One region of the Sphingomonas molluscorum genome, then DNA from elsewhere that is predicted to be linked to it. Evidence: predicted binding sites of a transcription regulator. Region 1 holds the regulator's gene; each other region holds the start of a gene.

Region 1 (4,963 bases):
CGGTGCTGATGCCGATCGGCCTGTTCCACTTCCACAAGGCCGGGCTTTACGGGGCGCTCGCCAACATCGTCGCGATTCCGCTCACCACCTTTGTCGTCATGCCGGCGGAGGCGCTGGCACTGCTGCTCGATCTCCTCGGCCTCGGCGCGCCGGCCTGGTGGGTGGTCGAGCGCGCCCTGTCGCTGCTGCTCTGGATCGCCCGCACGGTCGCAGCCGCCCCGGGCTCCGTCGCGGCGCTGCCGTCGATGCCGGGCGGAGCGTTCGGGCTGATGGTCGCAGGCGGGCTGTGGCTGGCGCTATGGCGCACGCGCACCCGGCTGCTGGGGCTGGCACCGTTTGCGGCCGGGGCACTGTGGGCGCTCGAGACGCCCGCGCCGGACCTGCTCGTCACCAGCGACGGCCGGCACCTCGCCATCCGCACGCCCGAGGGAGGCATGGCGATCCTCCGCGACCGAGCAGGCGACTACGTGCGGGGCACCTTGGGGGAGGGGGGCGGTGTAGAAGGCGAACTGCCCCCGCTCGCCGAGCAGCCTAACGCCCGCTGCACCGCCGACGTCTGCGTCGTCGATGTTGCCGCCCCCGACCGCCTCTGGCGCGTCGTCGCAACGCGCAGCGGCTACCTGCTTCCGGTGCGCGAACTGATCGCCGCATGCCGCGACGCCGACATCGTCGTCAGCGAACGCCGCCTCCCGCGCGGCTGCACGCCCCGCTGGCTTAGGCTCGACCGACCGGTGCTCGCCCAAACGGGCGGAGTCGCCATCCGCTTCGATCCACCCGAGGCGCGCCGCGTCCGCGCCCCTGGGGATCAGCACCCGTGGATCACCCCGTCGACAACGGCGCCCGTGGCAGACCGCTGGCCGCGGCGCAGAAGGAGCGGCTGGCACCGCCCGCATTCCTGACGCCGCACCGCGCCAGCTATCCACCTCCGCCCTCGTCATTCTGACAAAGGCCGGGGTTGCTAGCCTCTCCCACGGCACCTGCCACGCATGCTCCTGCGGAGGCAGAAGCCCAGGTTGGGGTGCTGCACGTCGTTGTCCTGCTTGGAACCGAGCCGCCGCCTACGCAGGGACTCGGCGTATCCGACCTCTGCTCCGATGGCGAGGGTCCCGCCTCCGCCGGGCAGGATGATGTGCGCCGGGCGACCTCCCTCGCGGAGCGAACTCCCACGAGCCGCACGCTATGCCCCTTTGGAGAGCCATCACCCTGCGCCCACACGCGCAATGAAGAGCGACATGAGCCGGGTCGCGGCGCGTCAATGGCCGCAACCCGGCTATAGGAGGATCCCAGCGTCCGCCTCAGTAGCGGCGCAGCAGTCCTGCAAGCTTCCCCTGCACCCGCACCTGATCCGGGCGATAGCGCTGCGGATCATAGCTGCGGTTCGCCGGGTCGAGGCGAATCATCGCGCCCTCGCGGCGGAAATACTTCAGTGTCGCCTCGTTCTCATCGATCAGCGCGACCACGATCTCGCCGTCGCGCGCCGCATCGGTGCGGCGGACCAACGCATAGTCGCCGTCGAGAATGCCGGCCTCGACCATCGAGTCGCCCGCGACCTCCAGCGCATAATGCTCGCCCGAGCCCAGCAGCGCGGCCGGCACCGGCAGCATCTGCTGGCCTTCCATCGCCTCGATCGGGACGCCGGCAGCGATGCGGCCGTGCAGCGGGATCTCGATGACGTCGTTGGCGGGAGCGGGCGGCGCGACCGGCGCGCTTCGGGCGGGCGCCGTCTTGACCGGCGCCTTCTTGGCCGTTTCCGGCCGGTCCGGCATCCGCAGCACTTCAAGCGCGCGGGCGCGGTTCGGCAGGCGACGGATGAACTGGCGTTCCTCCAGCGCGCTGATCAGGCGATGCACGCCCGACTTCGACTTGAGGTCGAGCGCTTCCTTCATCTCCTCGAACGAGGGGGACACGCCGGTTTCCTTCAACCGGTCGTCGATGAAGCAGATCAGCTCGTGCTGCTTGCGCGTGAGCATGCGGTCCTCCGTCGGAACAGATATGGAACCTTTAGGAAACGGAGCCGCCCCCTGTCAACCGATATCCAGGATTTCCACCGAGTCGCCTGCGTTTGCCGCGGCAGCATGGGGAGGACGCACGATCAGGCAGTCGGCTCGGGCGAGCGTGCGCAGCATGGAACTGTCCTGCGCGGGGGCGGGAAAAGCCACCCCGTCGCGCAGCTCCGCGCGCAGGTGATCGGCCCTCCGGTCGTTCGCGGCCAGCGGCGCGCCGAGCGGCACCACCCGCCGCCGCGGCAGCGGATCGGCCGCGCCCGCGAGCGTGCGCACCAGCGGCAGCAGGAACAGCGTTGCTGTCACGAATGCGGACACCGGGTTGCCCGGCAACCCCAGCACGACGGCGTCGCCGAGCCTGCCCGCCATCATCGGCTTTCCCGGCCGCATCGCGATGCGCCAGAAGTCGATCCGCGCGCCTGCCGCCTCCAGCGCCGGCCGCACCAGATCATGGTCGCCGACCGAGGCGCCCCCCGTCGTCACCAGCACATCGGCATCCACCCCGGCGAAGGCGGCGGTGAGTGCGGAGAGGTCGTCCGGCAGGATTCCCAGGTCGATCCGTTCGACGGGCAGCCGCCCGAGCAGGCCCGCCAGCAGCACGCCGTTGGACTCCGGAAGCCCGGCGTCGGGGGGGGAACCCGGCGCCACGAGTTCGTCCCCCGTGGCCGCGATCGCCACCCGCACCCGGCGCCGGACGGGAACCATGCCGTGCCCGCCCACCGCCAGCAGCGCTGCCGCAGCCGGCGTGATCGCCGCACCGGCCGACAGCAGCCGCTCGCCCGCGGTGAAATCCAGCCCGGCCGCACGCACGCTGCTGCCGCGCCGCGGCGGCCCTTCGCCCGCCAGCATCAGACGGCTGCTCTCGCGCGCTGCCTCTTCCTGCACCAGTACCGTGTCGGCGCCCTCGGGCAATGCGGCCCCCGTGAAGATGCGCGCCGCCTGGCCTGCTCCTACCAGGCCGCCGAACGGACGCCCGGCCCCGGATTCCCCGATGACCTCCCACGGTCCCGGCAGGTCGGCGAAGCGGATCGCATAGCCGTCCATCGACGACAGTGCGCGTTCGGGCTGGGTGCGCAGCGCCGGCAGATCGTCGGCTGCCCAGCGGCCGATGGCGTCGCGGATCGGCACCGTCTCGACGGCGACCGGCGCGGCCAGGCCCAATACCCGCGCCTGCGCCTCGTCGAGCGGCAGCAGGCTCACGCCTGCCAGTCTCCGGACTTGCCGCCCGACTTGGCGAGCAGGCGAACGCCGTCGATCACCATGCCGCGGTCGAGCGCCTTGGCCATGTCATAGACGGTGAGCAGCGCGACCGATACGGCGGTCAGCGCCTCCATCTCCACGCCGGTCTTGCCGTCCGTCGCGCAGGTCGCGGTCGCAACGATGCCGTCCGCGTCGATCGTCAGGTCCAGCACCACGCGGGTGAGCGGCAGGGGATGGCACAGCGGTACCAGGTCGCTGGTGCGCTTGGCCGCCATGATCCCGGCGACCCGCGCCACCGCAAGCACGTCGCCCTTCTTCACCAGCCCGTCGCGGATCGCCGCCAGCGCTTCGGCCGACATGGTGATGCGGCCGGTGGCGGTCGCCTGCCGCGCCGTCACCGCCTTGTCGCCCACATCCACCATGCGGGCATGGCCCTCGGCGTCGAGGTGGGTGAGGCCGGTCATCGGGTCAGGGCGCGGGTCGCCGCCTCGACATCGTCCTGCCGCATCAGCGCCTCGCCGATCAGGAAGCAGTGGATGCCGTGCTCCGCCATCGCGTCCAGGTCTGCGCGGCCCGTCAGCCCGCTTTCGGCCACGAAGGTGCAGCCCTCCGGCGCATGCGCAACCAGCTCATAGGTGCGATCGAAGTTCACGGTGAAGTCGCGCAGATCGCGGTTGTTGACCCCGATCAGCCGCGTCTTGAGCTTGAGCGCCCGCTCCAGCTCCGGATAGTCATGGACCTCCACCAGCACGTCCAGCCCGCGCTCCAGCGCCGCCGCCTCGATCTCCGCCATCTGCCGGTCTTCCAGCGCCGCGACGATCAGCAGGATCGCGTCCGCCCCCAGCGCGCGCGTTTCCGCCGCCTGCCAAGGATCGATGACGAAGTCCTTGCGCAGCACCGGCAGGTCGCAGGCCGCGCGCGCGGCGACGAGATACTCGTCGGAACCCTGGAAATACTCCTCGTCCGTCAGCACCGACAGGCAGGCCGCACCGCCCGCCTGATAGGCGCGCGCATGGGCCGGCGGGTCGAAGTCGGCACGGATCAGGCCCTTCGACGGGCTCGCCTTCTTGATCTCGGCGATGATCGCATGCCCCTGCTTGGCGTCGAGCGCGGCGCGAAAGCCCCGCGGCGGCGTCTGCATGCTTGCCCGCCGGTCAAGCTCCTGCACCCCTGCCATGCTCTTGCGGGCGGCGACCTCGGTCCGCTTGGTCTCGAGGATCTTCGAAAGCATCGTGCTCATGCGTAGGCAATCCATGCGTCCAGAAGGCGCCGGGCGGCACCGGAATCGATCGTGTTGGCGGCAAGCACCGCACCCTCGGCAAGGTCGCTCACCTTGTCCGCGATCACCAGGGCGGCCGCCGCGTTCAGCAGCACCGCGTCGCGATAGGCGCTTTCCTCGCCCGCCAGCAGCCGGCGCAACGCCAGCGCATTGTGCGCGGGGTCCCCGCCACGCAGCGCCTCGAGCGGGCTCGCCGGCAGGCCGGCGTCCGCGGGCGTGATGCGGTCGGGCAGGGCGACCGAACCGATGCGCACCACGCGGGTGGGGCCGGCGATCGAGATCTCGTCCAGCTCCTCCTCACCCGCGATCACGGCGGCGGCCGTCGCGCCCAGGCTTTCCAGCGCCTCGGCATAGAGCGGCGCATAGTCCGGCCGGGCGATGCCGATCAGCTGGCGCTCGACGTGCGCAGGGTTGGCGAGTGGACCCATCAGGTTGAAGACGGTGCGCCGGCCGATCTTCTGGCGCAGCGGCTGGATACGTC
Region 2 (4,963 bases), on a different contig from region 1:
GGAAATAGGGGGCATAGTCGAGGTCTGCGATGAGTTTCAGCTCATGCTCGAGTTGCTGCCGGACCTTCCCGTCGATCCCTTCCGGATAACGAAGTGGTGCCTTCTCCCAGGTGAGGCGCTCGAGTTCCTCCTGCGGCGTCCGCCCGGGCACCTGGATCTCATCGGGATATTGGTATTTGAGTTGTTCGAGACTGAAGGTGCAGCGCGACGCCAATTGCACGCTGCGCGCGACGGGCGAACTGTCCTTCAGATAGCGCCTGAACAGGCGCTCCATCTCCGCAGCAGTCTTGAGGTGTCGGTCCGCGAACCTCTCGCGCCGGGCGCCCAACTCATCGATCGTGCATTTCTCGCGGATGCAGGTAACGACGTCCTGCAGCAACCGGCGATCGGGCGAATGATAGAGGACATCGCCTGTCGCGACGGTGGGGACGCGGGCGGCGGCCGCCAGCGCCGACAGGTCGCGCAGACGGATGGCATCGCGCGGGCGGCGGCGGATCGACAAGGCCATATAGGCTCGGTCGCCGAAGATGCGGCGCGTTCGGGTGAGCGCTTCCTCCGTCACGGCATCGGCGCGGTCGGGCGCCAGCATCGCGATCAGCCCTTCATTCCATTCCTCGATGTCCGACCAATCGAGATGGCAGGCCCCTTTGCCGGCGCGGGCCTTGCCGACACTGAGCAAGCGACACATCCGGCCATAGGCCGCGCGGTCGGTCGGATAGACGAGTAGCGCCGTGCCATCGGTCAGATCGAGACGGCACCCGATGATGGCGCGCACGCCGGTTGTCTTCTCCGCATCCCAGGCCCGGACGATCCCCGCGACGCTATTGCGGTCGACGACGCCCAGCGCCGGCAGCCCCAGCAGCGCGGCGGCCGCGAATAGTTCCTCCGGCGACGACGCGCCTCTCAGGAAGCTGAAATGCGTCGTGACCTGAAGCTCGACATAAGCCGGCGCAGCGTGGCTCATGCGAAGGCGCCATGGATGAACCAGCGCATGGGACCGGTCGCGGGGTTCTCGCCGTCGCCAAGCCGGAACAGCCAATAGCGCCCCCCCGTCACGGTCTCGACCTGGTAATAGTCGCGGACGGTGTGGGGGCGCTCGGCTTCATGACCGGCATCGCGCCACCATTCGCCGTGGAGCCGCTCCGGTCCGTCAGCTCGGGTCACCCGGAAGCGCTGGCGCCGCCAGACGAACATCGCGGGAGGATGGTCGGGGAGCATGGCCGTGACGTCGATCGCCTCGGGCGGTGTCAGCATGCGACAGGGGCGGGGAAGATCGTCGTCCCAGGCCGCGCCGCTGGCGCCTGCCAGTGCGGCGGCGGCGCTGACCGATCGCTCCGGCATCGCGCTTGCGCGCGGGGCAGAGCGATAGAGGCTGTTCTGGCCGAAGCGATTGGCTAGCGCATCGACGAGGGACGCCAGATCGGGGCCGCGGCGCGTCAAGCTTTCGAGGCCTTCGCCCTGCCTAGCCGCCATCGGCTCCACCAGCGGCGACACCAGTGTCATCGCCTCGATCCCGAGGCCGGGGTCGACGGTCTCCAGCTTGGCGCACAGGAGTTTCGCGAGATGCGGGACATCGCGCGAGGGCGCCGCCGTCCCGACGCGGATGGCCTGGTTATGGGCATCGACCCTGTGGAAATAACAGTCGAGCCTTCGCGCACCTTTGCCGAGCCTGTTCAGCTGGTCGACGATGTCCGCGACGAGATCGTGGATCACCTGCCCGAACGCCTCCGCGGTCACGAGCGGCTCGACGAAACGGCGACGGGCGCGGGGGAGGGCGTCGGGAAAGATCGGGTCGATCGGCTCGGGCAGCGTTCCCAGCGCCTGGTCGAGGCGCCGATGCAGATTGCGGCCGAACCGCTTGGCGAGCGGCCCGCGCGGCGTTCCGATCAGCTGCTCGATCCGTTCGAAGCCCAGCTTTCGCAAGCCTTCGACGGCATCGGCCTCGAGGCGCAGCGATGCGATCGGCAGGAGTGCCAGCGCCTCGCGATGCTTGCCCGGATCGATCGTGACCGGCCGCCCCGCAGGGACGTGGCGCGCGACGGCATGCGCACAGCCCGCGGTGTCGGCGACCGCGATCTGGACGGAGAGCCCGAATGCGGCAACGCGCCGATGGAGATCCTTGAGCAGCGCCCGCTCGCTGGTGAACAAATGCGCGCAGCCGGTGATGTCGAGCCAGATTCCGTCCGGCGGGTCGGGCGCGACGACCGGCGAATAACGCTGCCCGGCCCAGAGCGTGAGCCGCCGCAGGCCTTCGAAATCGGCATCGGGATCGGCGTCGACCACCTCGAACTCCGGCGCGAACGAGCGCGCCTTGGTGATCGTCATGCCTGCCCGAATGCCAAGCGAACGCGCGGCGCCGTCCACGGACGCGACGATGCGCCGCCCATGATCGGGTATCGCCGTGATCAGTGGAATGGTGCTGGGAGACGCCGCGCCGTCAGGCGGCGACTTGGCGCTCTTCCGCCGCAGCCGGTCGGTCGACCAGTGCGGCAGGAAGACCGATACGACCCGTCGCATCGCACCCCTCCACAATCCAGCTATGCGGGTTGCCGCCGCGTACGCGCTCGAGCGCCACGTGCCAGCGGGCGCGTCCGAGACTGGGAATGCCCAGATCTTCGCTCGGCGACGCCGTGATCCGCCAGCGCGTCATGGCGGCGGAGCCTTCGCCCACTTCCTCGAGCTTTGCGGCGCGGCGAAAAACAAAGGCCGGCACGCCCGAGCCTTCCGCCGCAAGCTGCAGGCGCTTCGAGGCGGTCGTCGAATATTTGGTGATCTCGCCGACCACGCCGGCAACGCCCGCATGGCGGAGGCATTCCTCCATCGCGAGCAGCACATTGGCGTCGTTGCCCGCCTCGACATAGATGACGCGGTCGGGATGGAGCCCGGCAAGATGGAGGGCGGGCGCGAACAGGTCGCGCCAGCGCAGGCACCAGAAGACAGGGCCTTCGATCCGGGCAAGGATGCCGGCCAGGAAAGTGGTCGCGCTTGCTTCGTCTGCAAGGTCGGGGCTGCCGGTGATCTCGTGAAGCGCGCCGTTGGCGATTCCGCCGCCCGGCAATCGATCGTCGATCTCGCTTAAGCCGAACGGGATCGCCTCATGGCGCGCGCCCACGCCTTCGATCTGCGCGATACGCGCACGCAGATCTTCGAGGACGGTCGATTGGCGCATGACATAATGAGACTCGGAAGCGGTTGAGGCGTTCCCTTTATGTTCTAGTTAAAGCGGTACAGAGTCAAGCGGTCATCGCATCGCTGCGGAGAGAACCCCGTGAACTGTGCGTGCGGGATCGAGATCCTCGTCCGCTATCGGCCATCGTCGAATCGTCAGCGCATATCTTCGTATCGAACCGGGATATGCACCTTTGGGATGCTTTCCAGCTGTGGAACCGGACGTGTCTCACCACCCAGCGTGCGCCATTGACGTTCGCGGGCGCGGGCAGAGGAAAGCGACAATTCCATAATGTGCGCGACGGCCATGGCAGATTTGCCCATGTCGAATAGCCGGTAGCAAATCTCGACGCCGCGCGGTGTCAGGCGGCCGCGATGGTAGCGGTTCTCGGGCCAGCGCGGATGGAAATCGCCGACAAGCTCGGTGGCTTCGATCGACATCTCCTTGTTCAAAGCCTGGATCGCAGTCCGCCGCTCGCGGACGAGCTTGCGAATTCTCCGATCGAGGCGCCTGATGTCGTCGCGCAGTGCCTTCTCTGTGGCCTCGAAAAGGATTCCCCGCATGCTCATCACGCCGACATAGTGTTGGGCGATGGTGCGCTCCTCTAAAAGCCTGCGCATCGCCTCCAAGCGATCGAGCGCCTCATAGTCGTGCTCCTGCCGGTCCGGCATGTACGCGAGGTGGTCGCGAACCCAGGCGTCGGTGCTGAGGTCAGCGGTCACCTGGTCGAGATGGTGCGCGATGCTGTTCCGCCTGCCGATTAAATCGACCATCTCGCGCCGCTCGTCCGGGGTCAGCACGCCGTCTCGTACAAGGGCATCGAATGCACGCTTCACCTTCTTGCGATCGGGCACCTCCTCCTCGGCCGGGCGATCCTCGTCGTTGACGGCATTCTTCCAGTCTCGCTGGGCGGCGACGATCTCGAGCACCTCGCGCTTCAGTTCTTCGGCATGGTAGATGATCAGGATCATCTGCAAAGCGCGATGCCGTATCATGCAGCGTTCCAGCTCCGGCAGCCGGCCCCGCAGTGGATCGGTGTAGTGCGGCTTGCGGCCTTCCCAGAGAGGCTCTTCTCGCTGCGTCATAGCGCTGGCGCGCCGCCGCGGTCCCAGCGGATCGGGGTGGCATTGGGTCGGTCCGGGCGACTGGCAACCCAGGCCGGCCAGGATCGTGCGAGGCCCCTAAACCCGCAGGAATGGGCACCGTTCCGAATTCCCGGTCGCCCGCTGGCTGCATGGCTGGCCCCAAGCTCAAACGTCACCTTGAAAATTATCTGCATGAAGCGTATCTCCATGTCGGAAACGACGTATTTTGGTAGCACCGATGTCAAGCTTGACCGAGCAGATTCTGGAGCGCTTCACGGGCGGCGATACGATCGCGCGTGCGGATCTCACGCTGCCTGCCAATTATGACTCGGTGGGCCGGGCGTTGGGCGATCTTGTCAGGGCGCGCAAGATCACGCGGGTGGGACGGGGCCGTTACAAGCTGGCGTCCAGCAGCGTGCCCTTGTCGAGTGGGACGATCGCAGAGGCGATCAGCCGGAAGATCAGCCGCTCGAAGCGCAACGTATTCCTGCGCAGCGACTTCGATAAGCTCGGCAGTTACGATGGCGTCGGACGCGCGCTCAAGCAACTCACCCGGACCGGCAAGCTCGTACAGATCGGCTACGGCCTCTATGCCAAGGCTGAAGTGTCGCCGTTCAACGGCAAGCCGGCGCCTCTTGTCGGTATCCGCCGGCTCGCGATCGAAGCGCTTGGGCGGCTCGGCAAGGCGGTCGATGTGTCGAGCTTCGAT
Region 3 (4,963 bases), on a different contig from region 1:
CAACAGCGCGGCCACGGGCGGCGAACTCGAAATCGAGTATGTCAGCCTTGGCATTGGTCGCCCCGACGTTGTTTCGACCTACACCGACGTAGTGGACGGCGCGATTAGCGCCGCCGATCTTGAGGCGCTTGTTGTGGACGCACGCGGCTTGTCCGCTCAGCCCGCGAAGGTGCTCAGCTACACCGCGAACGGCACTCAGAAGTATGAGCTAAGCCTTGTCGTCGGCGAAATGGATATGCCCGCAGGGCGCGCTTACAAGGCCGTTCTTGAGGATTGGAGCACCGGCACGGGCGTTGCGCACCCCAATCACCTTGTGATGACGAAGCCGGGTGCGCAGAATTGCCGCTTCGAAGACCCGACCCTCTACAACTCTCAGCCCGCTTGGACTGAGGTTCTACCGCAAGGCGCGGTGCCATCGATCAATGGTATCAACTACTATTGCGAAGGCATCCGTATGGGCACTTACACGCAATTCCAGTTCATCTATGATTGGGATACCAGCGTCATGCCGAACAACCCCTTCGGTGATCCCGAGGGGCTGGATTCCTATATGGTTGCGCACAAGTGGCTCATCTACGACAAGGCGGGGACGCTCTTGGCGCGTATCGAGCAGCCGAACGGACAGCCGCTCAACAGCGCTGGCATGAAGGCGGTTTGGGAAGGCCAGTATGACGGGCGCGGCGTGGCGATGATCACGGACGATAACCCGCATTACAACTTTGGCACGACCCGCTCTTCGGTGATTTGGCGCTCGCATGATCCCGAGGCTTATTCTCAGCAGGATATCTATAACACGGTGCCGGTTTACGACATTCGGGTTCCGTTCGCGTGCCATACTTCGTTTTCCGTCAACGGCGGCGATATGCGCGTATATGGCAGCATCGGGCAGTCGAACGGCTTCGCCAACTGGCGGATCATGTCTTATGAGCCCACGACCTACGAAGGTATTCAGGCGCAGGTTGCGGCATCACAAGACCCGTGGAAGGGGCTGAACAACCTCATCGCGGCTACGCCGAATGCGGGCGTTTTCCTCAAGTATGCTCCGTTTAACCAGATGGGCCGCTCGCCGCTCACCGCCCCCGGTGGCGTGCGCGACGATCGCCAGATCATGCCGGAGCCGATTGCGCACTATGCCCGCGACGTAACCAGCACGCGCGCGATGGACGGGCTTTCGAACAAGCGCATCACGATCGACTATCTCACCGGCTACGCCTCCGATCCTTATTACGGGATGGAGAACGGACGTTGCGTGCCCGTCTACAAGGGCAACGCGCGCCGCAACGTCGGCTTGCGCCGCCACTACTACGGCTATGGCGAAGCCGCCCGTGCGGATAGCGCATCTTGGTATGGGCAGTCGGGCCGCGTTTATGAGTGGGCAGCGAGCAACAGCCCGCTACGGGTAAAAACCCCTACCTACGGCTTGACTCCGAACCGTCCCACTTACGGCACGAACAGCATCGATGCGGCGCACGCGCACCAGTTTCCGCACTGGGGTTCGATGCTCTTTAAGTCGCCTGAGTTTGCGATGCTGGGCCACAAGCTCAGCGATCAGACGCGCCTTTACGGCAACGTCATTCTGGCGACTTGGGACGATGCCAGCAACTACGCTCAACGCGAAATGGCTTGGAAGTTCGGCCATGCCGCGCTTTGCTGGAAAACCGCGTCACGCAATAGCCCGCGCCTCTACACTCAGGCGGAAATCCTCGATTGGGTAGTGTTCGACTTCGAGGCGTTTTATGATCAGCACTATGCGAGCAATCCGGGGTTCCTGAACCCGCCGACGAATGTTTTCACGAATGGCGCGGTTGACTTGAACAAGGTGATGTATGCTTCGGCGGCACGCTTCGGCATCGGTATGATGAACTATCTTGCCCCCGGTGATGGCTGCTACACCCATGACTTCATGGTTGGTTATTGGCTTCAGTGCCTTCACGTCGGCGAGCGCCTTGGCTTCAACCAAGCGCTTCGCGATGCTTCGCCCAAGGCTAAGGCGGTGATCGATTGGTTGCTCGCCTCGCATCGCAAGCGCGCGATCGGGCGCACCAACAACCCGTTGGTAAACTCGGCTCAGGACGTTGATTATATCACCCCCATTTGGACGATGGATCAGATGATTGCGGCGAATGGCGACGTTTCGAAGCTTCCGCAAAACTTCGCTGAGGTTGCTACCAAGCAGACGGTGAAGGCCCCGAGTTGGGATAGCTTCAAGCTACCGGACGGCACCGTTGGGAGCCGTGACGGACAAGCGATGGATCAGTTGCTTGCGGCTCCCGCGTTGCTCAAGGATATGGGCATGTCCGGTTCCGACCTTGAGCAGGCCATCACGCTCGCTGAGCAGCGCTTTCAGGAGCGCCTTACCAGCGAGACGGCTAAGGGGCCGCTCGAAGCGGGACAGACTTGGTATAAGTTTCACCAAGCTACCAACAACCGGCCTTATCGACCGGGGAGCTAAGCCCCCGCCTATAAGGCGGCTCAGCGGGGTGATCGTCCTAAATAAGGGATGATCACGCCCCTGAAATCCCGCTTGAAGGCGGTTGTCGCCTATCTCGGCGATGCCGCGCACCGCCGCTTTGTCGCAACGCTTGTCGCGCTCTTGGCTACGCACCTACTCGGCGAAGCGCTCGACGCCGACCGGGTGGCGCTCATTATCGAGATCGCCATTGGCGGGCTTGCGGGCAGTTGGAGCGCAACCACGCCCCAGATCGAGGGCGAGTAATGGTTGGCGGTGAGGCGGTGAAGGCGTCAGCGGACGTTATAAGCGGCGCAATCGCGGTGGCGACGCTGGCGAGTTGGTTGCCGCCGATCGCGGCAGTGTTCACGATCGCTTGGACGGCGATCCAGATTTTCAGTTGGATTGAAGCCCGCGTCACGCGGCCGCGTCAGTGATCCCCCACGGCGAACGAAACCGGCACGGCGAAGCGTCCAAGCTCGCGAATACCAAGTAGCTCCTCACCGCTGCTAACGATCCTACGGAGCGGGTATCGTTCAAAATGCTCCGCCGCCCGTCGCTCCACCGCATCCGCGACCTCTTCAATCGTCTCAAGCTCGGCAGCATCGGCCAATTGCTCAGGACGGTAGAAGGCACTCAGCGTGATCGGGCCGGTGGCTTCACGCTCAAGCCTAACCTCGATCGCGAATTGGTCCGCGTTTGCGGAGAGGAATTGGAGCTTCTGCCGCATGACACTCACAGCAGCGCTTTGACGAGCGCGCCCGCCCCGACGCCACCAGCGTAGCAGACGGCTACGAAGGCCATGAGCAGCATCGCCAAAGCCGCCAGAGCGAACCACGGGTGCCGCTTGGGCTCAAAAGCTACGACCGTGTTGTAGATCATTTCGGTGAGCTTCATGGACCTTCCTCCACCGGAAAAACAAAATCGGTGGTGGAGATCGTGGAGCATTCTTGAGCCCTCCGGGCTGTAGGACGCGAATAGGGATCGCAGGTCAAGAGGGGGGTGGCGGAACGCAACAGTGCCCCTCTGTGGGTTTGATCCCACCTGATCGGGATTATGGCGCGTTGAGCGCCCGAGCAATTTTTTTTGAACCTTGCAAGCCTCACCGGGGTTGAGGGGCGTTCCCGTTGTGTTCTAACTGGGCGCACGGAGATTCGGACGCCATGACCATCGAGCAAGACACCATCGCAGAGGCCCTTGCGACCGCACCGGGCTGGGCGAAGATCGGCCTCACGATGCCGCAGGAACGCCTTCGCGAGGACGCGCGGCGCGAGATGGCGCGGCACGTCTACAGCACCCTCTACAAGCCCGCTTCCGTAGACACGGCGCAACTTCCCCTTCCGCTGTGACGTGGTTCAAGGGATCAAGAGCCTAACTGAGCTTCTACACCAAGGCGGCTCCGTTCGAGCAGTTTGTCGGGAGTGCGGGCACGCAGCGCTATTCTCCCCCTATGAGTTGGGGAGCTACTTCCGCCAGCGCGGTTGGTCCGATTCATGGCCGCACTTCGCTAAGCGCCTCCGGTGCGAGTGCGGGGCGCGTGGCCCGGAAGTCCAATGGTTGGTTGGCGATCCTCCGCCACCCGAGCCAACGCCCCCTAAGCCGCGTTTCGTGAGATCGTCGTTGCCCCAAGGCAGCGCGCCGACCAGCTTAGACGAATGGCGCAAGCGACGCGCTGGTAAGGCGTTCTGAGCGATAACGGCGCTTGCGTTCGGCTGCTTGTTGATCGAGCTTGCCGGAAAGGGAGGGCACAATGCGCACATTCGTGATGTTGGCGGCGTTGTCATTGGCGGCATGTTCGAGTGCTGAACCGGTATTTGAGAACACAACCGCCGAAGCGCCGATCGTGAACGACTCTCCTCCTGTTGAGAACGGAACCGCCTTCGACGTTCCTGCCGATCCCAACGCCCGCTACAGCTTGCTTAGCGTGACACCGGGGCAGAACGGCCACATCATTGCCCTTACGCGACGCACTGGCACCTCCGGCACCAGCTATTCAAATCGTGAGATTGACTGTGACGCTCAGCTTGCTCGCTATGTCGGCGAGGGCGACACGCGCGAGGATGCCGAACGCCCCTCCCCCAACCCCGGCGACATGGCACCCTTGGTTGCAGGATCGAGCACCCACACTGCGGTTCAGGTGGCGTGCGCAAAACGCTAAGCGGCAACTCGAAACGTCGCCGGAACGCCTACAGGACGGGATCACGACGTAAGCGGTTGTCGCCGATCGCCATCCTAATAGGTGCCGCGTGTATCGGTGCTATCGTCGGCATCGGCTCCACGGTTGAGCCGACCGCCTCGACGGCAACACGCGAGATCATCTCCGGTTGCCGCACCACAGACGGCGACACCATCCGTTGTGGCAACGAGCGCATCAGGCTTCTTGGCATCGATGCGCCCGAGCTTACCGGCCACTGCCGCCCCGGTCGCAAGTGCGCGCCCGGTGATCCGGTCGCCTCTACCCATAGCCTTCGTTCCGCAATGACGGGAACGCTGCGCATCAACCGAGTAGGCACC

What was found. Region 1 encodes LexA, which represses DNA repair genes until DNA is damaged. Its sites were predicted from a motif close to GTTCCNCNCTTGTTCT; they were not measured.
Region 2: ABDZ92_RS04725 (ImuA family protein) is a predicted target of LexA. The motif match lies at 3,200-3,215, and genes of this name have one in related genera.
Region 3: ABDZ92_RS12925 (DUF6771 family protein) is a predicted target of LexA. The motif match lies at 3,570-3,585, and genes of this name have one in related genera.

Annotation. Positions count from the first base shown of each region.
Region 1 covers NZ_BAAAEL010000008.1:66,394-71,356, reverse strand. The annotation lists gene ABDZ92_RS09665 (ComEC/Rec2 family competence protein) at 1-899, shown strand, start outside; gene lexA (transcriptional repressor LexA) at 1,296-1,970, opposite strand; gene ABDZ92_RS09655 (molybdopterin molybdotransferase MoeA) at 2,025-3,203, opposite strand; gene moaC (cyclic pyranopterin monophosphate synthase MoaC) at 3,200-3,667, opposite strand; gene trpC (indole-3-glycerol phosphate synthase TrpC) at 3,664-4,443, opposite strand; gene trpD (anthranilate phosphoribosyltransferase) at 4,440-4,963, opposite strand, start outside.
Region 2 covers NZ_BAAAEL010000002.1:50,915-55,877, reverse strand. The annotation lists gene ABDZ92_RS04735 (error-prone DNA polymerase) at 1-964, opposite strand, end outside; gene ABDZ92_RS04730 (DUF6504 family protein) at 961-2,517, opposite strand; gene ABDZ92_RS04725 (ImuA family protein) at 2,438-3,169, opposite strand; gene ABDZ92_RS04720 (hypothetical protein) at 3,325-4,140, opposite strand; gene ABDZ92_RS04715 (hypothetical protein) at 4,481-4,963, shown strand, end outside.
Region 3 covers NZ_BAAAEL010000012.1:32,669-37,631, forward strand. The annotation lists gene ABDZ92_RS12900 (hypothetical protein) at 1-2,452, shown strand, start outside; gene ABDZ92_RS12905 (hypothetical protein) at 2,501-2,716, shown strand; gene ABDZ92_RS12910 (hypothetical protein) at 2,716-2,886, shown strand; gene ABDZ92_RS12915 (hypothetical protein) at 2,880-3,179, opposite strand; gene ABDZ92_RS12920 (hypothetical protein) at 3,185-3,346, opposite strand; gene ABDZ92_RS12925 (DUF6771 family protein) at 3,613-3,798, shown strand; gene ABDZ92_RS12930 (hypothetical protein) at 4,200-4,607, shown strand; gene ABDZ92_RS12935 (thermonuclease family protein) at 4,664-4,963, shown strand, end outside.